DNA from 3 places in the [Pantoea] beijingensis genome. Region 3 is predicted to be linked to each of the others. Evidence: predicted binding sites of a transcription regulator. Region 3 holds the regulator's gene; each other region holds the start of a gene.

Region 1 (7,354 bases), 630 kb from region 3:
CATGTTCACTGCTGCATAGCCCAATCGATCTGAGTGTTGAAACACGGCTTGATGATGAAGTGAAAAGCTGGTTCTCATTTGCACTGCAAAAATGCGGTGAGTTGGCGCTGCTGACGAAAGCGCTGAACACCAACGATGCGGCGTCTCTGGAATCATGGAGCGCGCCAATCCGCGCTCGTCGTAACTCAAACCGCGTACATAATGCCGCTGTTGCACAACGTCTGGCCGCGATCACCCCACAAGATATTGAACGTCAAAGCGATTACCCGGCGCGTGCCGTTGCCCAGCGTAAGCGCTTTAACCTGCCGGCATGGCCCACCACGACCATAGGCTCATTCCCTCAGACCACTGAAATTCGTGGCCTGCGCCTGGATTTCAAACAGGGGCGTCTCGACGGTAATCATTACCGCACCGGCATTGCGGAACATATCAAACAGGCGATCGCGGAGCAGGAGCGTTTAGGTCTGGACGTGCTGGTACATGGTGAAGCAGAACGTAACGACATGGTTGAATACTTCGGCGAGCATCTGGATGGCTTCGTGTTTACTCAGAACGGTTGGGTACAAAGCTATGGTTCCCGTTGCGTGAAACCGCCGGTTATTATTGGCGATGTCAGTCGTCCTGAAGCGATTACCGTTGAATGGGCCAAATATGCGCAGTCTCTGACCGATAAGCCTGTCAAAGGGATGCTGACGGGGCCGGTGACCATTCTCTGCTGGTCTTTCCCGCGCGAAGATGTGTCACGTGAAACCATTGCTAAACAGATTGCGCTGGCGCTGCGTGACGAAGTTGAAGACCTGGAGAAAGCGGGCATTGGTATCATCCAGATTGATGAGCCTGCGCTGCGCGAAGGTTTGCCATTGCGTCAGTCTGACTGGGCGGCCTATCTGAAATGGGGCGTGGATGCGTTCCGCCTGAATGCGGCTGTTGCACGGGATGATACGCAGATTCACACCCACATGTGTTATTGCGAGTTTAACGACATCATGGATTCTATCGCCGCGCTGGACGCTGACGTGATCACCATCGAAACATCGCGTTCTGATATGGACCTGCTCGAGGCGTTTGAGGATTTCGAGTATCCCAATGAAATTGGGCCGGGCGTGTATGACATTCATTCACCCAACGTGCCTGGCGTGGAGTGGATTCAGGATCTGCTGCTGAAAGCGGCGAAACGTATTCCGGTTGAGCGCTTGTGGGTTAACCCGGACTGTGGTTTGAAAACGCGTGGGTGGACTGAAACGCGTCAGGCGCTGGCCAACATGGTAAAAGCGGCACAGAACCTGCGTGAAACTAAAGTCTGATACTAGGGGGCGCCGGCGCCCCCTTGTTTACTCAGGCTGCAGGTTTTACGCCGTTTTGTTTGAACCAGGCGAGCATCCGCGACCAGCCATCTTTCGCTGATTCTTCATGATAATCGGGACGATAATCTGCGTTAAATGCATGTCCGGCTTCCGGATAGACAATGATTTCTGATTTAGCGTTAGCCGCTCGTAACGCCTGGCGCATTAATTCAACGCTTTCCTGTGGGATACCAGTATCCAATCCACCGTACAAACCCAACACCGGTGCGTTAAGGTCCATTGTCACATCAACCGGATGTTTTGGCTGTTTCATGGTTTTTTCACCCACAAGCCTGCCATACCATGCAACAGCTGCTTTTAACTGTGGATTATGAGCGGCATACAGCCAACAGATACGTCCTCCCCAGCAAAAGCCGGTGATAGCGGTATTACGCATATCGCCTCCGTTCCGCGAGGCCCAATTAGCCACGTGGTCAAGATCGGCTAATACCTGTGCATCAGGCACCTTGCTGACCAGCTCTTTCAGCAATGTTGAGAGATCGCTGTAATCATTAGGGTCGCCCTGACGGAAATAGAGTTCAGGGGCAATAGCCAGATACCCTTCCATCGCAAGGCGGCGGCAAATATCGCGGATATGTTCGTGGACGCCAAAGACCTCCTGAACCACTAAAACTACCGGTAGCGGCTCTGATGCATCTTTGGGTTTGGCATAAAAAGCGGGCATGTTTTCGCCCTGTGTGGGAATGGAAGTTTCTTTAGTCGTGATCGACTCACTTTCAGTCAGAATCGTGGTCGATGCGGTGGGGGCTACCGCAGGAGCGAACCCATTATTGTCTTGTTTATGAGCGGTGTTTTTTTCAGTGTTCATTGTTCTCTCCATGCAAGCATTAGCGCAATCAGGTAACTATAGTCAGAATTACACATTGATTATGTGTTGCGTACCCTTTTTAACATCTATCTCTTTAACACTCGGGCAGGAAAAAGCGCAGGGTTGGTTGTAGCAAATTATGATTACAGAGTGATTTAATGTGATTTAAACCACATATTTTTCCTTATGAAATGTAACTTCCATTTTAATGAGTGAGAAAAATCACATAAATTTATTGAGTGCTGCCTTACAGTAGCGCATTGCATTATCAATCCTATTTTAAACAGGAGTCTGTTATGGCCCAATCTGACGTTTTTCACCTTGGTATTACAAAAGCTGATTTACAGGGAGCGACACTGGCGATTGTGCCTGGCGATCCTGAGCGCGTGAAAAAAATTGCGGCTCTGATGGAGAATCCTGTTCATCTTGCGTCTCATCGCGAGTTCACTACCTGGCGCGCGGAACTGGACGGTAAACCTGTTGTGGTTTGTTCAACCGGCATTGGTGGCCCTTCGACGTCAATCGCGGTTGAAGAGTTGGCGCAGTTAGGCGTCAGAACGTTTCTGCGTGTGGGAACTACCGGTGCGATCCAGCCGCATATTAATGTGGGTGATGTGCTGGTGACGACGGGATCGGTTCGTCTTGACGGTGCAAGTCTGCATTTTGCTCCACTGGAGTTTCCGGCTGTGGCCGATTTTAGTTGTACGACGGCGCTGGTCGATGCTGCGAAAGCCACTGGTGCGAAAACCCATATTGGGATTACCGCTTCATCCGATACGTTTTATCCCGGTCAGGAACGCTACGACACATTCTCCGGGCGCGTGGTGAGCCGCTTCCAGGGATCGATGAAAGAGTGGCAGCAAATGGGGGTACTGAACTATGAGATGGAGTCTGCAACGTTATTAACGATGTGCGCCAGCCAGGGCTTGCGTGCTGGTATGGTGGCTGGTGTCATTGTTAACCGGACTCAAAAAGAGATCCCGGATGCTCAGACAATGCAACAGACGGAAAGCGACGCGGTGAAAATCGTGGTTGAAGCGGCTCGCCGCCTGCTGTAGCCCTTTCAGGACGGGGGCGTTTCGGCGGCCTGCTCTCTCCCTTGTGCCACGGCCGTGGCCCTCAAAATGATCACTCTTCTGTGGCCGCTTATGCGGTCATTTTTACCGTTATCATCTGGTCAGGATAAAACAGACTGGACATCCATACAGCCTCCCTTTAACGTGGCGTTGAATAGACGCGTAGCGCGATAGAAACGCGCGATGTAACAGGAGGATAAGTGGATACCAGTTTATTTTACGGTATTGGCGGCTTAGTGATTGGGCTGTTGCTGGGCTGGTTAATTGTCAGTATGCGTGCGCAGCAGCGTAGTGCGCAGCATGATACGCAGCAGCGTCTGCTGGAACATGATTTGCACCAGACACAGCAGGAGCTAGCCTCGCGTCAACTGTCACTGGAAAAGCATCAGCAACACCTGCGCCAGCATGAGATTGAGCTGCGAAATCTTCACGGGCAGTTTACCGCCGCGCAGGAGAAGCTAGAGCAGTTGGGCTACTGGCGCAATGAGTGTGAACTGCTGCAGCAGGAGCTCCGTGCGCTGCGTGAAATTAACAGCGCGCAGGAAGCTGAATTGCGTGAAGTGACTATCCGGCTGGAAGAGACAAGAATGGCGGCTGAAGAAAAGCAGCGTTTGCTGACAAACAGTGAACAGCGGCTGACCGCACAGTTTGAAAACCTGGCGAATCGCATTTTTGAAAGCAGTGGTCGGCGGGTTGATGAACAAAATCGTCAAAGCCTGCAGGGTTTAATAACGCCGCTGCGTGAACAACTGGAAGGATTTCGTCGCCAGGTTCAGGACAGTTTCGGTCAGGAAGCGCGTGAGCGACATACGCTTTCCCATGAAATTCGTAATCTGCAACAGCTGAATGCGCAAATGGCACAGGAAGCGATCAATCTGACCAAAGCGTTAAAGGGCGATAATAAAACCCAGGGGAATTGGGGAGAGGTGGTGCTGAGTCGAGTACTTGAAGCATCGGGCTTACGTGAAGGCCATGAATATCAGACCCAAGTTAATGTCCAGATCGATCAGCATAGCCGTATGCAGCCGGATGTTATTGTGCGCTTGCCACAGGGTAAAGATGTGGTGATTGATGCCAAAATGACGTTGGTTGCCTATGAGCGTTACTTCAATGGGGAAGACGATATTGCGCGGGAGCAGGCAATTAACGAGCATATTGCGGCAATTCGAGCGCATCTTCGGGGGTTAAGCCGAAAAGATTATCAACAATTACCGGGTTTACGCTCACTGGATTATGTGTTGATGTTTATTCCCGTAGAACCTGCATTTTTACTGGCGATTGATCGACAGCCAGAGTTGATTAGCGAAGCGCTAAAACTGAACATTATGTTGGTGAGCCCGACAACGCTGCTGGTGGCGTTACGTACCATAAATAATCTCTGGCGCTATGAGCATCAAAGTCGTAATGCACAGCGTATTGCCGATCGTGCCGCTAAGCTCTACGACAAGATGCGACTTTTTGTTGATGATATGACAGGCTTAGGACTGAGCCTGGATAAAGCTCAGGATCATTACCGCCTTGCAATGAAAAAGTTGGCGGAAGGGCGTGGTAACCTCATTGCCCAGAGTGAAAGTTTTCGCCATCTCGGCGTCGAGATAAAACGGCCCATTAATCCGCGTCTGGCTGAGCAGGCGCTGCCGGAAACGTCGGAGATCCATGAAGACGCATCAGACAGTAACGTGTTATCGGATGATGATTACTCGAAATGATTCATATCACAGCCCGTAATCTGCAGCCTGAAGTCTGATGGGATATTGAGATGCATCAACGAATAAACGTGGGCTAGCGTGCCTGATAATCGCGACTCTGATACACTTCGGGGATATTTGATTGTGGAGCAGGCAAAACAAATGGCAGATGAACCGCAGGAAACCACACACTTTGGTTTTCGCACCGTAGCGAAAAGCGAAAAGGCGGATATGGTGGCAGACGTTTTCCATTCCGTCGCGGCAAAATATGACCTGATGAACGATCTGATGTCGTTTGGTATCCATCGTATCTGGAAGCGTTTTACCATCGATTCTAGCGGCGTGCGCCGCGGTCAGCGTGTGCTCGATCTGGCGGGTGGAACCGGTGACCTCACCGCGAAATTCTCCCGTATCGTGGGTGAGACCGGGCAAGTGGTGCTGGCTGATATCAACAGTTCGATGCTGAAAATGGGGCGTGAAAAGCTGCGCAATAGCGGCATTGTTGGCAACGTTAGCTACGTGCAGGCTAATGCAGAGGCGCTACCTTTCCCTGATAATTATTTTGACTGCATCACCATTTCTTTTGGTTTGCGTAACGTAACCGAGAAGGAAAAGGCGTTGGCATCCATGTTTCGCGTGCTGAAACCTGGCGGCCGTTTGTTAGTGCTGGAGTTCTCCAAACCGGTTCTTGAGCCGATCAGTAAAGCCTACGATGCCTATTCTTTCCATATCTTGCCGCGCATTGGTGAACTGGTGGCAAAAGATGCAGAAAGCTACCGTTATTTGGCTGAATCCATCCGCATGCATCCCGATCAGGAAACGCTGAAGGCGATGATGATGGACGTGGGTTTTGAAAATGCGACTTACCACAATATGACGGGCGGCATCGTTGCGCTGCATCGTGGATTCAAGTTTTAACCGGGAAAGCGAATGACTTTAACGCCGCTGTTAACCGCAGGTCTGGAGACCGCGCTTAACCAAATTTTGTATCGCGATCGTAGCCTGAAAGCGGCGCGTCAACGCCTTAACGGCAAAAGTTTAGCGTTCGATCTGGATGCGCTTTCTCAGCCTTTAACGTTGATATTCAGTGAGAACCATGTGGATGTATTGGGTGAGTGGAGTGAGCAGGCGGATTGTTCGGTAAAAACGCGACTTGCAACGTTGGTAAAACTGCGTGATAAGCAACAGCTCACAACCTTGATCCGCAGTGGAGAGCTGGAAGTGGAAGGGGATCTGCAAGTTGTGCAGCAGTTCTCTACTCTGTTCGACTTAGCCGAACTCGATCCGGCAGAGTATCTTGCTCCCTGGGTAGGCGATATTGTCGCACAGGGCATGAGCCAGTTCGCGCGTCGCAGTTTTCGTTTCCTTCGCGGCGATATGGAACGTAAGCAGCGTTACGCGGCCCTGACTTTAACAGAAGAGTGGCGTGTCGCTCCTTGTGGACTTGAGCTTGCCTGGTTCGCTGAAGAAGTTGATGCGATAAGTCGCGCTGCGGATGCACTTAGCGACCGGTTAGCGCAACTGGAGGCGAAATGACACTGGGTGAAATTCGTCGACTTTATTACATCATCAAAGTTTTCCTGAGCTATGGCCTGGATGAACTGATCCCCCGAATGCGTATAACGTTGCCCATTCGTCTCTGGCGACGTTGTATTTTCTGGTTACCTAATCGGCATAAAAAAGAAGACTTAGGCACGCGCATCCGACTGGCGATGGAAGAACTTGGGCCGGTTTGGATCAAGTTTGGCCAAATGATGTCAACGCGCCGCGATCTTTTTCCGCCCCATATCGCCGATCAACTGGCTATGTTGCAAGACCGCGTGGCCCCCTTTGATGGGGCTCAGGCTCGTCGACAAATCGAGCTTTCTTTAGGAACGACGATTGAGACCTGGTTTGATAATTTTGAGATCAAGCCGCTGGCCTCTGCTTCTATTGCTCAAGTACATACCGCGACGCTCAAAGAGAATGGCAGAGAGATCGTCATCAAAGTGATCCGCCCGGATATTTTGCCGGTCATCAAAGCGGATATGAAACTGATCTACCGGCTGGCGCGTTGGGTTCCGCGTCTGTTACCGGACGGACGTCGTTTGCGTCCACTTGAAGTCGTCGCTGATTACGAAAAGACCCTGATCGATGAACTTAATTTGCTGCGAGAGGCGGCGAATGCGATTCAACTGCGTCGCAACTTTGACCAAAGCAAAATGCTGTATGTTCCTGAAGTCTTTTCGGATTATTGCAGTGAGACAATGCTGGTGATGGAGCGCATCTACGGTATTCCTATTTCAGATGTCGTGACGCTCGAACAGCACGGTGTGAATATGAAACTGCTAGCTGAACGCGGTGTGCAGGTGTTCTTTACCCAGGTATTCCGTGACAGTTTTTTCCATGCTGACATGCATCCAGGCAATATCTTCGTAA
Region 2 (7,354 bases), 810 kb from region 3:
CCCCACGTTGCCCACCATCAGCAGCGTATCTGTGCCAGCACTTTTTAGCCGCGTCAATTGCGGCACAATATCCACATCACTTTCCTCAATGCGCTCTACGCCAGCGACAGGGATTTGCCGTCGGGTCAGTGCTGCACGAAAGCCTTTTTCATTAGATTCACCCCAGGGGTTATTAACCAGAATCATGCCGGGTTTTTTCATGCCAGCGTGGGTAACGCCATAGTTCACCAGCGCTTCATCGACCATTTCATCGACCGCCGAGACGCGGAAGGCGTAGTTATCTTTGGCGCCGTTATGGGTAATGCCCGTACCGGCCGCCCAAATACCCATAAAAGGGGTTTTTAACTGATTGGTTAAAGGGACGATCGCCAGGGAGACCGGCGTATCAAGTCCACCAAACAGCACCGTCACTTTTTCGCGTTGAATCAATTCGCGTGCGGCCAGCATCCCCTTACCGGGATTGCTTTCATCATCCCGGCGTACTAATTCGAGGGGACGTCCTTTCACGCCCCCGGCTGCATTGATCTCATTAATCGCAATGGTCAAACCACGGGTTAAGGCTTCGCCAGATTTTGCCGATTGGCCTGACAGCGCGGCCACCAAACCGACTTTTATTGGTTCACTGGCAGCCAGTGCATTGAATGAAAGAGCCGTACACAGCGTGACAGTAGCTACCCGCTGCAACCATTTACCGGAAGTGCGTTTTTGTTTCATTTTGACGCCTCGCATATTGCTAGCTATTTTGTTTTTATTTCTAGCAATTTCGATGCCAGTTTATTATTCGCGTTGCGCCGCCGCGGTATCGCGTCGTTTATCCACAGAATAATGGGAGGGCTATGCGCTATATTGGTGCTGCTTGCGCCAGCAAAGGGCGAGGCAACGCTTGCGCGGTACTGGCCACCCCGGTTGTGTAAAAACAGGGGATACTGTGCGTAAAATGAGAAGCGTGGGGGGGAGTTGTTTGTTATGGGAGCTTGTTTGCAGGTGAAAAGAGAGTGAAGTTGCAAAACAAATTTTGCGCAGGCTAACAGCGTAAAATATCGATAATTACAAACCGGCCAGAAAGCGTCTTAACGTGGGCGTTTTACGTTTCAATCGGACCAGAAATATCAGCCTGCGTATAGCGAGAAAAATGGTGAAATATGGGCGACATGGCTGTCGCCCATCATAGCATCAGAAATTATAACCGACGACCAGGTAGTAACCCCAGCCGGTCGATTTCACCTCAAATGGCCCATTACCGAAGTTCAGCTCAGTACCATCCGACCATTGTCCGCCGTTATGGAAATAACGAGCGACCACGGAATAGTGCCAGCGATCATAGCCCAGCGAGAGGATATGGCTAGAAGCGATAGAGTTATTGGTGCGCGCATCGCCGGCTTTATCCCGCAAATCCGAGCCAAAATCGAAGTTAGTGAAGCTGATATAATTCAGACTACCGCCCCACAGCGTAGTGAGAGGCAGGAAGTATTTGATTTTGAAACGATAGCCATCCCAGCTATTTTCGTTAGGCGCGCCATAGTTTTCCCACTGATATTTCGCATAAATATTTGCGGAAAGCGCCAGCTTTGTGCCGGTATCGATATCCGTACCCAACCCCATAAACCAGGTATTCTGGCGGTTATCGTTATTGCGGCCCATATCGTAGATATAGTTGTTGGCAAAATACCACTCTTTGAACGGGCCGAAGCTCAGATCGGTACCGGTGAGTTTATCAATCGAGAAACGTGGCTCGATTTCCATAAACAGCGGTGAGCCTTTATCCCAAATGCCGCGATCGGGGGTATTACCCGCACCAAAGAATTTGGGCACATCAATGTAGCCGTAAAAGTCGAACCAATCCTTATGGGCAAACGCTTCGTATTCCAGATACACATCGTTGTTCAGTTGGGGTCCGAATCGTGTGTGGTAGCTACCCACCACGTTGACGCTTTGGTGCCACCAGTCTGAGACATACTGTGTGTCGTTTGTTTCTGCAAGTGCAGACGCACTGTATGACATTGCCATCAGTGTGCCTGCTGCCATCAACATTTTAGTTTTCATTTTATTACCACATGCAATGTGACCATTCTTTGTTCGCATGAACGATGGTCTTGTTGTGTATTCCCTAAAGGACGGGAGTGTGAATGTTGTCTTCACGAAACGGGATAAACGCTGCTGAAGCGTGCCCGCGCATCGTGCCTAAATCCAGCAGACAGAAAATAGATATTTGTCACATTTGTCAAAGTTTGTTTCATTTCAATTTCGCTGATATGTGACGTAAATCACAAAACATGGCCCTGGGCCGTAGAACGAGGCTGGGCGCGGATATATCCATCATTTTTCCCTATGGGTAATCGTTTGCGTCGATACGCTAATTTCTCCTGTTGATTGCATGTCTATGTTATTAAATTGGGTAGCCACCCATTAATGTTAATGCCACTTATTCTGGAGCGTTTCGCATGAAAAAAATGCTTTTCCCTGTCCTGATTGCACTGGCCGGTATAAGTACGTCTGTCTTTGCCGAACAGCAATTGCGTTTTGGTGTGGATCCAACATTTCCCCCGTTCGAATCTAAAGCTGCGGACGGTACGTTACAGGGTTTTGATATTGATATCGGGAATGCGATTTGCCAGCAGATGAAGGTGAAATGCGTATGGGTTCGGACAAGTTTTGACGGCATGATCCCGGCTTTAAAGGCGCGTAAGTTCGATGCAATCCTGTCATCGATGGCCATGACGGATAAGCGGCGAGAGCAAGTGGCGTTCAGTCATATGTTATACAACACCCCCAGCGCACTGGTGACCAAAAAGAATAGCGGATTATCACCGGATGTAAATTCGCTAAAGGGGAAAGTGGTGGGGGTAGCGCAGGGAACAACACAGGAAACGTATGCTAAAGCGCGCTGGGAGAATAAAGGTGTGGACGTCGTTTCTTACCAGAATCAGGACGAGATTTACCCCGATCTGGCTTCGGGACGTATCGATGCCACCTTAACCAGCGCGGCATCGGCTGCAACCGGATTTCTGAAAACCGATCAAGGCCAGGCTTTTGCTATAAGTGGCAATACGCTGTTTGACAAAGCATATTTTGGCGAAGGTGTCGGGGTGGGGCTGCGCAAAGATGATGAAAAAAATGTGGTGCTGATTAATCGCGCGTTGGCCATTCTGCACGAAAAAGGCGTTTATGAGGCGTTAACGAAGAAATATTTTACCTTTGATGTTTACCACATTGAATAGTTGAGCAGAAGAATTATCCCGGGCCCGCCAAACGACGTCCGGGCGAGTTTGTGATAATGACATCTCTGACTGCATGCACGCCAGCGTGAGCCCGCTTCTTACCGCCAGCACTTGCCTTTACTTGACCTCTTTATTTTTGTGGGTATATAAATGTATGGAGGTGCTTTAGCGTAATGCGTAAAGGAACACTTCTTAAAGATCAATAAGTAACAGGAAAAGGATATCGAAATGAAAATAAAAGCGATCGTTACAGTGATGGTGGCCTGCGGTTTATTGTATGTCCCTACTGCGGTGAATGCATTGCAGAGTTCGGGGTTTCTCACCGCAGAAACGGCACCAGATAGCCTGGCGATTTTGCCGCCGCCACCTGCTGAAAACTCAGTCACCTTCCAGTCCGACAAAGCACAATATGAAGCTGGCCATGTTTTAAGGAACGCCGCACGGACGGAATTGGCTAGCAAAGATGCGGATTATAAGAATTTTGGGCAGGCATTTTCGGCGGCTTTTGGCATGGAAATATCTGAGAGCCATACTCCAGTGCTATATCATCTGCTGAGTGAGGTGCTACAGGATAGCCACGATTTTGCTATGCGTGGTGCTAAGGATCACTACAAAAGGGTGCGCCCTTTTGTCATCTATAAGGACAGTACCTGTACGCCAGATAAAGACAAATCGATGTCTACCACGGGATCTTACCCTTCAGGTCATGCCTCTTTCGGTTGGGCAGCCGCCCTGATTCTGGCAGAAATTAATCCCTCACGTGAGACGGAAATCATTCGTCGTGGTTATGACTTTGGTGAAAGTCGGGTTGTTTGTGGCGCTCACTGGCAGAGTGATGTGGAAAACGGACGTATCATGGGAGCGACTGTTGTGGCATCACTGCATGCGAACGCAAAATTTGCGGAATTGCTGAGCCAGGCCAAAAATGAGTTTGCAACCTTAAGCGCGCAGGACAGCAAATAAGGCATTGGTGCAAAGATAAGGCGGGGCGTGTTTGTTTTATCAAATATGTTGTAAACAAGCGCGGCTTTGCCTTGCATAAGTTAATGGGGGCGGGTGTTTTATGACCTCAGATAATAGCGGATACAGACAGTAATCTGCTTATAATTCCCGCACCCCAATGTCGGCAGCACATTGTTGCCATTGCAGGATGACATCATATTGCTGACGATCGACCTCGCTGAACCCGTTGATCAGAAGCGGGGCGCGAAGGTGATAATACTCGGGGCTATTGGCTATCTGGCGAAGGGCGTCGCGTAACGTAGCAAGCGCGGTGGCGGATGTTTCGGGGCCAGTAATCAAGGGTAACCCCGGCGTCGCTGGTGTTTGGCCAATAATTTTTAGCTGCCGAATAGTCTGTGGAGAATGGCGTTGCAGCAGAGCAAAGGTGACACAATCAATTGCCGCAATATCCGCTGTACCTTGCTGAACTGCAAGCAAGGATTGCCGGTGACTCCCGCTAAAAAGTACCGTCTCAAAAAAGTGTCCCTGTTGGCTTAATGGCGCAACCACCATACGCAATGCGTTATAACCTGATTGTGAATCTGCGCTGTTACATATGACCCGACGATGTCTGAAATCCGCCAGTGTGGTCCCCGGATCCGCCTCTCTGGCTACCAGGACGCTACGGTAATGTATCCCTTCACAGCCAGGCGCAGCATAATGAAAGCAACCGATAAGTTGTACGTCAGGCAGGCGAGTCACTAAAGGATAGCCGCAGGTTTGGCTCAGGAGTAACGTTGGATCCTGCCAGTGTACAAGCAAATCATCGGGCCACCGTAATGGCAGATTGTTTTCAACAATCCTGGACTCTGCCAGCCTCTCCCTCAGTGCCAGCCACAATGCCTCGACATCCGCAGGGATAACGGCATACATGGGTAATGCAACATTAGTTCTCATCAGCATCGACAGCCTTTTGCGCGCGTAAAGTCATCGGGTGAATCTTGACATCCACTGGCGTAAACAGAAATCGGCGTAGCCATTCACGATATCCATGGGCTACAAACCGCTGATTTAATTGCAAGTATTCCTCGCGATACCTGAGATAAACTTTACGCAACGCAAACCAGGGAACGCCCGGTAGATTATGGTGCACTGCGTGATAATTCAAATTAAGAAACAGCAGGCGCCACGGCCATGAGGCTTCGGTGATAACCGATCGCGCCTGTGGATCATCCGCTGCGCGATGCTCAAGAAAAGAACGAATTTTGGTCAGGCTCAGAGCCGGATAACTGACGGCCAGTAAAAAATAGCATACTGAAAAATCGCAGTGATGTATCCACTGTAGGACCAACAGCAACAATGCGCCATGAATGAGCCACATGATAATGGCACGTCGGTCGCGCTGACGAAACGCGACAACCATAGTGCCCAGCGTCTGAACAATATCAAATGTCGGGCCAAGTATCACCCGGCCGGGCAGGGTATTCCTGATGGTGATAATCCGTTGCTGCCAGCGCGGAAAACGTTGCCAGCGCTCGTCAGAAAAGTAGTAGGTTTCCGGGTCTTCATCGGGATGTGTCAGATATTGTTCGCGATGATGTTGCAGGTGGGCGTCACGATACAAACCAAAGGGATACCAGATAGCCAGCGGCATCAGTCCCAGCAACTGATTAAATCGCGGTGAACGCGTGGGGTGCCCGTGGATTAATTCATGCTGCAACGACATATACCAAGTGGTAAACCACAGAAGTAATAGCGTCGCGGGGAGAAGGCCTAGTGCTTTCCAGTATGCCAGGGTAACGAACCAGCCGCCGTAAATGATCGGCAGTAATAGCCATGTGGGGAGTTCACTGCGCCAGAGCCAGGACTGTGATAATTGATGAATATCTTCACGCTGTGACTGATGTAAATAAGATGCACCTTTTTTGGCTGTCACGATCCACCATTCTCTATCACTATTATTCTTAATAAGTGACAAAAATGAAGGGGATAGCAACAAATCACAACGTATTTAATAAGCATTGCTTTGCAGAAAAATAGCTATGCTTATTATGCGTCAGGCCCCCTGACAATAAAAAACAGAGGCCATTACGCCTCTGTCAGATAGGGAGCACGTTCATATCAGAGAAAACACGATTGTGTGGCTCTCAATGAGTGGGAGCAAGCGCATCCCACTCTGTAGCCGCTCGCGGTTCTTCAGGATACCGGGCTGGCGTGATGGCGATATTTCTCAATGGAAGAAGCATACATCTCGATCGAGAATCCCGGCGCCTGTGGTGGCATGTATGCCGCTCCGTTAATCACGCAAGGTTCGACAAAGTGTTCGTGCAGGTGGTCAACATATTCGATAACCCGGCCTTCGTGAGTGCCAGCGATACACAGATAATCGATCATCGACAGATGCTGAACGTATTCGCACAATCCCACTCCGCCCGCATGCGGACAGACCGGCAGTTGATATTTCGCCGCCATCAACATGACGGCCAGAACCTCATTAACCCCCCCCATCCGGCAGGCATCAATTTGTACCACATCAATGGCTTCCCGCATGATGAACTGCTTGAACATAATGCGGTTCTGGCACATTTCACCGGTTGCGACCTTTACAGGTGCAACGGCCTGACGAATGCGGCGATGTCCTTCAATATCATCCGGGCTGGTGGGCTCTTCGATAAACCACGGATTAGCAAAGGCCAGTGCCTTAACCCAGGGAATAGCATCGTTGGTTTCCCACACCTGATTGGCATCGATCATTAACTTACGATCGGGACCAATAACTTCACGAGCAATACGTACCCGGCGAATATCATCTTCCAGGTCACGTCCTACTTTTAGTTTCAGATAATTGAAGCCAGCATCCACGGCCTCTTGGCAGAGACGGCGTAGTTTTTCATCCGGATAGCCAAGCCAGCCTGCTGAAGTGGTATAGCAGGGAAAGCCTTCGGCCAGCAGTTTTTCAATGCGCTGTGCTTTATTGTCTGCCCGTTGTTGTAGCAACGTGAGCGCTTCTTCTGGCGTAATGCAGTCAGTGATATAGCGAAAATCAATACAGCGCACCAGTTCCTCGGGCGACATATCGGCAACCAGTCGCCACAGGGGTTTACCTGCGGCTTTACTCCACAGATCCCATACTGCATTAACGACTGCACCGGTAGCCAGGTGGATAGCGCCTTTATCGGGACCAATCCAGCGTA
Region 3 (7,354 bases):
TGCCTGTTTATGCACCCGCACAGTTTGTACCAGTCAAAGGTAAAGGCAGCCGGGTGTGGGACCAGCAGGGTAAAGAATATATCGATTTTTCCGGCGGTATTGCCGTCACCGCGCTGGGGCACTGCCACCCGGCACTGGTGGAGACGCTGAAAGCGCAGGGTGAAACTCTGTGGCACACCAGTAATGTTTTTACCAATGAACCAGCGTTGCGGCTGGCCAGCAAATTGATCGCTGCCACTTTTGCCGATCGCGTTTTTTTCGCTAATTCTGGTGCGGAAGCTAACGAAGCGGCATTTAAGCTGGCGCGTTACTATGCTTCAACGCGCCATAGCCCTTACAAAAGTAAAATTATCGCGTTTCATAATGCGTTTCATGGCCGTACTTTATTTACCGTAACGGTTGGCGGGCAGCCGAAATATTCTGACGGTTTTGGTCCTAAGCCCGCGGATATTGTGCATGTTCCCTACAACGATTTGGCTGCGGTTAAAGCAGTTATTGACGATCATACCTGCGCTATCGTGGTTGAACCGATCCAGGGTGAAGGCGGGGTTATGCCCGCATCGCAGGAATTTATTCAGGGACTTCGGGCATTATGTGATGAGCACAATGCGCTGCTGGTGTTCGATGAAGTCCAGAGTGGAATGGGGCGGTGCGGCAAGCTGTTTGCTTATGAAGATTATGGTGTAAAGCCCGATATTCTTACTACGGCAAAAGCATTAGGTGGTGGCTTTCCGGTGAGCGCGATGCTAACCACGCAGGATATCGCATCCGTGATGGCACCGGGTGTTCATGGAACGACTTATGGTGGAAATCCGCTGGCCTGTGCGATAGCGGAGACGGCGCTGGATATTATTAATAGCGACGAAGTGCTAAAGGGTGTTGAAGTCCGTCGTCAGCAATTTGTTGATGCGTTGCAGGCGATCGACAGCAAACTCGATGTCTTCAGCGAGATCCGCGGAAAAGGGTTGCTGCTTGGCGCTGTGCTGAAGCCACAATATGCGGGTAAAGCGCGTGATGTATTGAACGCTGCCGCGGAGCAGGGCGTAATGGTGTTAAATGCCGGTACTGACGTTATCCGCTTCGCGCCGTCGTTGATCATTGAACCCACGGATATTGTCGAAGGAATGGCGCGTTTTGCTCGAGCCCTGGAGAGCGTACTGGCCGAATAGCAAGCGGTGTTGCCTGGAATGCCGATACGCAGGCCAACCTCAACGGGCAGTTACTCTCTGTCCGTTTGCTATGATTTCCTCAGCTTCCCAACCAGCCACTTTCCGTGACGTGGGCGCTGGCTCCATGCCAGTGATGAGATAGTATGCATTACGCTCAGATGACCCAGAATCCGCGAAACATGCCGTTCCATAATGGTTATTGGACCGGTATGCAGATTATTTTGCGCTTCGAGGATATTAGTATCTGACCCCGGACCGTCATATTCCAGTCGCTGCTGGCATCGCTGCAGCGCGACCTCGCAGGATTGCAAATAGCGCTCGGCTAGTGATGGCGTAAGCATAGTATGTTCACGAGCCAGGATCGTCATCGCATTAATATGCTCGACGATAAATTGGCTATGCGTCACCCAGAGCTTCATATCAGACAGATACTGAGCATTAAAGGCTGGTTCCTGCATCGCCTGATTTAATGAGTTATACAACGCGTTATGCGCCTGGTTGACGCGGACGCGCTGGTAGGCCAGTTTCACGCTGTCCTGCTCGTTTCCCAGCAACATTCTTAATGCGTCCTGGTCAGCTTCCAGTGCATCGTGGGCGTTTTGTCGCAGCAGGCCGCTTTGCCATTGCGGCCAGAGCCAGATCATGCCGCCGAAAGCAATCAGACATCCCATGATGGTATCCATCAACCGCGGTAGTAAAAACTGCGCGCCATTCAGCGTTAGCAATTGCAGTGAATAGACGGCGGTGACGGTAAAACCAATCGTTGCCCAGCCATAAAACTTGCGGATAAACAAATAACTTACCAGTGTGATTGTCAGCATCGCGAGCAGTACCCAACTATCTGCAACCTGCAAGCGCAGCGTTGCCGCAGCGATAATTAATCCGACTAGCGTACCCAGAGCACGGTGCTGAATGCGTACGCGGGTGGCGCTATAGCCGTTCTGACTGACGAACATAATTGTCATCAGAATCCAGTAAGGCTTAGGAATATTGAAAAATAGCGCCAGCGTACTGCCAATCACCAGCATGACGGCGAAACGTGTCGCCGTTCGCAATGCGGATGAGTTGAGTGAAAGGTAACTTTTCAGTGCCGGGATCAGCGGCAGTCGTCGTTGTCGATCTTCCATTAGATTACGTTGGTAAAGCGGGCGTTGGGTGCGCAGCACGCGCGCGATGCGACTGAAGTGGTAATAACAAAAATTGCCGACTGGGTTTTCACTGTTCTGTCGTGCGATTTTCTCCAGTGCCTGCAGCTGCTTATCCATACTAAAGCGCTCGGGTAGCCGATGGTAAAGAATATCATCGGCTAGCGTACGAAGCCGGGCCGCTATCGCCTGTGCATTCCAGCGAATCACCGCTTCAGCATGGCTGCGTTCAACCAGTTTTTGCACCTCATCCGGTAGCGACAGGCTGACGGCAATATGCTCCTGCAGATCGAGTGCCACTTGAAATGCACGCGTCAGTCGCTTATGACTGCTGTGGCGGTTTGCCGCCAGCATATGCATCTGCTGATAGCAGATGGTGATCAGGTCCACCGCTCTCTGCTGTCGTACTAACAGAGGTGGTAGTGCTTTTTCAGGGTCGGTGAGCTGTGTTAGCAAGCTATATTTTGCTTCACAGTAGTCGGCCAGTTCACGATAGAGCAGGCTGATCGTTTCGCGCATTGGTTGCTCTTTCCACAGCCAAAACCAGAACCAGTTAAATGCGCCATACCAGATTGTACCGAGTATATAGAGCAGGGGAGGCTCCCATACCGCCATGTGGCCAATAAGGCTGAGCGTAAAAATTCCGGCAATCAAGGACGCGGGGAGAAGCCGTGCATGTAACGGGCTAATTTCTCCGGTCACACCCAGCAGCATGGCCATAGCAAACAGGATTGCAGGCAAAGGGAGCTGGTGTTGCGTCATCCACTGGATCAGAAAACTACTGAGAGCAAATAAGCCACCGCCGATAATCAGCCGCTTAAAAAAGCGTTTGTGTGGCGTATCGAGCCCGGCAATATTGCAGCAGGCGGGGACTAACGAGAAGAGCAGTCCTTTTTGGAGATCGCCAAGCAGCCAGCCAATGGCCACCGGTAAACACAGCACTAGCGTCTGGCGCAGCGCATAGTTTATTTCAGGGTGATAAATGATTCTCCGCCACATCAGGTTATCGCAATATAAAAAAACGGCGTGATAGCAACATCACGCCGTGGGTCGGGATGAATTAACGTGTGCCGTATACAACAATCGTTTTGCCGTGTGCGGAAATCAGGTTTTGATCTTCCAGCATTTTCAGGATACGGCCGACGGTTTCACGCGAGCAGCCGACGATTTGACCAATCTCCTGACGGGTGATTTTGATCTGCATACCGTCTGGATGCGTCATGGCATCCGGTTGTTTAGCCAGATTGAGCAGCGTTTGCGCAATACGCCCCGTCACGTCAAGGAAAGCTAAATTACCTACTTTTTCTGAGGTGACCTGCAGGCGACGCGCCATTTGGGAAGAGAGACGCATCAGAATATCAGGATTGACCTGAATCAGCTGACGGAATTTTTTGTAAGAAATTTCAGCCACTTCACAGGCTGTTTTGGCCCGAACCCAAGCACTACGTTCCTGGCCTTCTTCAAAGAGGCCAAGCTCGCCAATGAAATCGCCCTGGTTGAGATAAGAGAGGATCATCTCTTTGCCTTCTTCATCCTTAATCAGCACTGCTACAGAGCCCTTCACGATGTAGTAGAGCGTTTCCGCCTTTTCACCTTGGTGAATCAGCGTACTTTTGGATGGATACTTGTGAATATGGCAATGTGACAGGAACCATTCGAGAGTCGGGTCTGTTTGCGGTTTGCCGAGAACCATTCGCTGTTATCCTCTATTGTAATCGTGCCCTAAATACAGGGAGGGTATTCCCTGCCAGGCGTTGAAATATTCAAGCGTTTTCCTATCAGGAATTTTATCCGGGCATCTGCTCATTATGTTGTCCCACTTTCGCCGGACTGATTACCCGTCATACTTCGGACTGCAAGTTTTTGGCTGCGTTGTCTTACATGTGGGTATACCCGCTTACCACCATCCTGCTACCCGTGCTCTTCAGGGTATATATGAGTTGGCAAAATATTACAACTTCGTTTGTAGCACAGCTTTCGCTAAGTGTCTCCTGTTGTCTCGCTTCAGCATGAAGTGAATTGCATAGCGTTGCCGTTTTTTCTTGTAAAGCGTAGTCTGAAGTCAACCGGACGAATCAGGAGATGAATGTTATGCAGGCGCGTGTAAAGTGGGTAGAAGGGCTGACTTTTTTAGGTGAATCTGCATCCGGGCATCAGGTGCTGATGGATGGTAATTCCGGTGATAAAGCGCCCAGTCCGATGGAGATGGTATTAATGGCCGCGGGGGGATGCAGTGCAATTGACGTGGTTTCCATCCTGCAAAAAGGGCGCCACGACGTGGCTGACTGTGAAGTGAAATTGACGTCCGAGCGGCGCGAAGAGGCACCGCGTCTTTTTACCCACATTAATGTGCATTTTATCGTTAGTGGCGCCGGATTGAATGATAAAGCGGTGGCACGCGCGGTCGACCTGTCGATAGAAAAATATTGCTCGGTGTCGCTGATGCTGGGTAAAGGTGTAGAGATCACGCACAGCTATGAAGTCATCGAACTGTAATATAGCCCGCAGGGCGGATTGCGATCCGCCACTGCAGTGTTCCTGCCAGCCTTGGCTGGCTTGACGAGTTACTCAATTTTTTTCCCTTCAATCAGACGCTTAACCAGCGGCCCCATGATCAATTCCATCGCCAGCCCCATCTTGCCTCCCGGTACCACCAGAGTATTAATATGGGAAATGAACGATCCCTGGATCATCGCCAGCAGGTAAGGGAAATCAATGTCCTCCAGCCCACGGAAATGGATCACCACAAAGCTTTCATCCAACGAGGGAATATCTCGTGCGGCGAAGGGATTTGAGGTATCGACGGTCGGCACGCGCTGGAAGTTAATGTGGGTTCGTGAAAACTGCGGCGTGATGTAATTGATATAATCTTCCATGGATCGTACGACAGAATCCATTACTGCCTCACGCGAATGACCGCGCTCGCTGGTGTCGCGAACCAGTTTCTGGATCCATTCCAGGTTAACGATCGGCACTACGCCCACCAGCAGATCGACTTTCTCCGCCACATTGTGCTGCTGGGTTACCACGCCACCGTGCAGCCCTTCATAGAACAGCACATCAGTGGGTTCCGGTAGCGGTTGCCACGGCGTAAAGGTGCCAGGCACTTGATTCCACGGCACGGCTTCATCGTACGTGTGCAAATATTTACGTGAGTTACCGCGACCACTGCGGCCATATTCGCTAAAGGTTTCTTCCAGTAGCCCGAAGTCGTTTGCTTCCGGTCCGAAATAGCTAATATGGCGCCCTAAATCACGAGCTTTACGGATTGCCAGATCCATTTCCGGACGGGTATAGCGATGAAAGCTATCACCTTCCAGTTCGGCTGCATGCAAATTAAGCTGCTGGAAGATTTTGCGGAAGGCGAGGCTGGTCGTCGTGGTTCCTGCGCCGCTTGAACCCGTGACCGCAATAACCGGGTGTCTGGATGACATAATAGAACTCCCTGAGAAAATTCGGGCGAAGTGCATTGTTATCACGTTTAGCGCAGCAAAGTCATCTCCGTCGCTTTTTGATGCAAAAAAAGCAACACAGTGCGGCAATTTTGTTGCTTTCATCAGCGCGTTAAATTGGCGAAACTGAGATAAATATTGCAGGAGGTTGCCAATGAATATGCCCTCATCCCGCTGGTGGTGGGATCTCTCGACGCGTGAGTTTAGCGAACTTGAAATGGAAAAGGTGGTGGTGATATTACCTATTGGCGCAGTGGAACAGCACGGCCCACACCTGCCCGTACGCGTAGATGCCGCGATTAATGCCGGTATTATTGCGCGCGCGGTTGAACTGATGCCGGCGGACTTACCGGTACTGGTGATGCCTGCGCTGCCAATCGGCAAATCTGATGAACATCTCAGTTATCCGGGAACGTTAACGTTGCCTTATGATCTCTTGGGAAAGGTATGGTTTGAGGTTGCGAAAAGCGCCTGGCGCGCTGGCGCACGTAAAATTATTTTCTGGAATTCACACGGCGGCCAGCCGCAACTGATGGAGATTGTTTGTCGCCAACTGCGCGTTGAGCTTGAGATGTTCGCCGTTGGCGCCAGTTGGTTTCGCACCATTGACAGTAGCGATCTGTATTGTGCCGATGAGCTACAGCATGGTATCCATGGCGGAGAGTCGGAAACCAGCGTGATGCTGCATTTGCACCCTGAACTGGTACAGATGCAGTATGCGGAAAATTTCGTTTCGGCCTCGGTAGCTTCGGCGGAGAAAGGTGGGATTCTAACGCCCGAAGGTGGCGTAAGCTTTGGCTGGATGGCTGAGGATCTTCATCCTTCCGGTACGACCGGTAATGCGGCCTCAGCGGATGCAGCCCGTGGAAAAATTGAAACAGAACGTGCTGCCCAGGCGTTAGTTCAATTGGTTCAGGAGGTACAGGCTTTTACGCCATTTCCGCCATCATCCCTTTAATCGTTTCTGCTAATACGCTGCCAATTGCGCTGGTGCCACGATCGTGACCGATCAGCATCAGTGTTTGCGGCTGCTGCGACAATTCACGCACCGGAATATAGATCAATCTGCCGCTGCGTAAATCAAATTCAATATCGAACGGTGTTAAAAAGGTGAGCGCCTGATCGACCATCGCGGCCTGGCGCATCACTTCAATGGAGTTGGTTTCAATGACCGGCTGCATGGTCACCTTGGCTCGTGCGAAAAGATCGTTAAGATAAGGGCGGATCACCATACTTTTATCGGCAATAACCAATGAATGTGGCACACAATCGCTGAGACGCAGGCTGGTTTTATCTGCCAGAATATGGCCCGGCGCAACCACAGCACCCAGACGGCCAACTGACGATGCGAGGGTTCTTAACGTCGGCGGGAGTTCGAAATCGAAACCGAGCCCTAAATCGGCCTCGCCGGAGGCGACAGCATTGATAATATCTTCACCGGTGGTCATTTGACGAAGGATCAATTTGACGCGCGGATTTGCCCGACGAAACTCGGCAGCCGTGCGCGGAATCAGGTTTGCTGCCAGACCGCTCATCATTGCGACGGTTACTTCACCGCGCCGTAACCCTTTCAACTCCTCAATTTTTA

What was found. The regulator CRP, encoded in region 3, controls carbon source genes, mostly activating them, when cyclic AMP is high. The targets are predictions, from matches to a motif close to ATGTGANNNNNNTCACAT.
Region 1: udp (uridine phosphorylase) is a predicted target of CRP. The motif match lies at 2,331-2,348, and genes of this name have one in related genera.
Region 2: J1C60_RS16660 (nucleoside-specific channel-forming protein Tsx) is a predicted target of CRP. The motif match lies at 2,253-2,270, and genes of this name have one in related genera.

The regions. Positions count from the first base shown of each region.
Region 1 is NZ_CP071409.1:3,840,651-3,848,004, reverse strand. Features, by position in the region: gene metE (5-methyltetrahydropteroyltriglutamate--homocysteine S-methyltransferase) at 1-1,304, shown strand, start outside; gene J1C60_RS17390 (dienelactone hydrolase family protein) at 1,336-2,172, opposite strand; gene udp (uridine phosphorylase) at 2,469-3,230, shown strand; gene rmuC (DNA recombination protein RmuC) at 3,449-4,957, shown strand; gene ubiE (bifunctional demethylmenaquinone methyltransferase/2-methoxy-6-polyprenyl-1,4-benzoquinol methylase UbiE) at 5,099-5,854, shown strand; gene ubiJ (ubiquinone biosynthesis protein UbiJ) at 5,867-6,472, shown strand; gene ubiB (ubiquinone biosynthesis regulatory protein kinase UbiB) at 6,469-7,354, shown strand, end outside.
Region 2 is NZ_CP071409.1:3,667,389-3,674,742, reverse strand. Features, by position in the region: gene J1C60_RS16665 (ABC transporter substrate-binding protein) at 1-714, opposite strand, end outside; gene J1C60_RS16660 (nucleoside-specific channel-forming protein Tsx) at 1,174-2,043, opposite strand; gene J1C60_RS16655 (ABC transporter substrate-binding protein) at 2,442-3,218, shown strand; gene J1C60_RS16650 (acid phosphatase) at 3,447-4,181, shown strand; gene J1C60_RS16645 (phosphate/phosphite/phosphonate ABC transporter substrate-binding protein) at 4,320-5,117, opposite strand; gene J1C60_RS16640 (fatty acid desaturase) at 5,107-6,096, opposite strand; gene J1C60_RS16635 (L-fuconate dehydratase) at 6,357-7,354, opposite strand, start outside.
Region 3 is NZ_CP071409.1:365,579-372,932, forward strand. Features, by position in the region: gene argD (bifunctional acetylornithine/succinyldiaminopimelate transaminase) at 1-1,169, shown strand, start outside; gene J1C60_RS01560 (YccS/YhfK family putative transporter) at 1,238-3,313, opposite strand; gene crp (cAMP-activated global transcriptional regulator CRP) at 3,375-4,007, opposite strand; gene J1C60_RS01570 (OsmC family protein) at 4,406-4,810, shown strand; gene J1C60_RS01575 (phosphoribulokinase) at 4,879-5,748, opposite strand; gene J1C60_RS01580 (creatininase family protein) at 5,921-6,724, shown strand; gene J1C60_RS01585 (LysR family transcriptional regulator) at 6,696-7,354, opposite strand, start outside.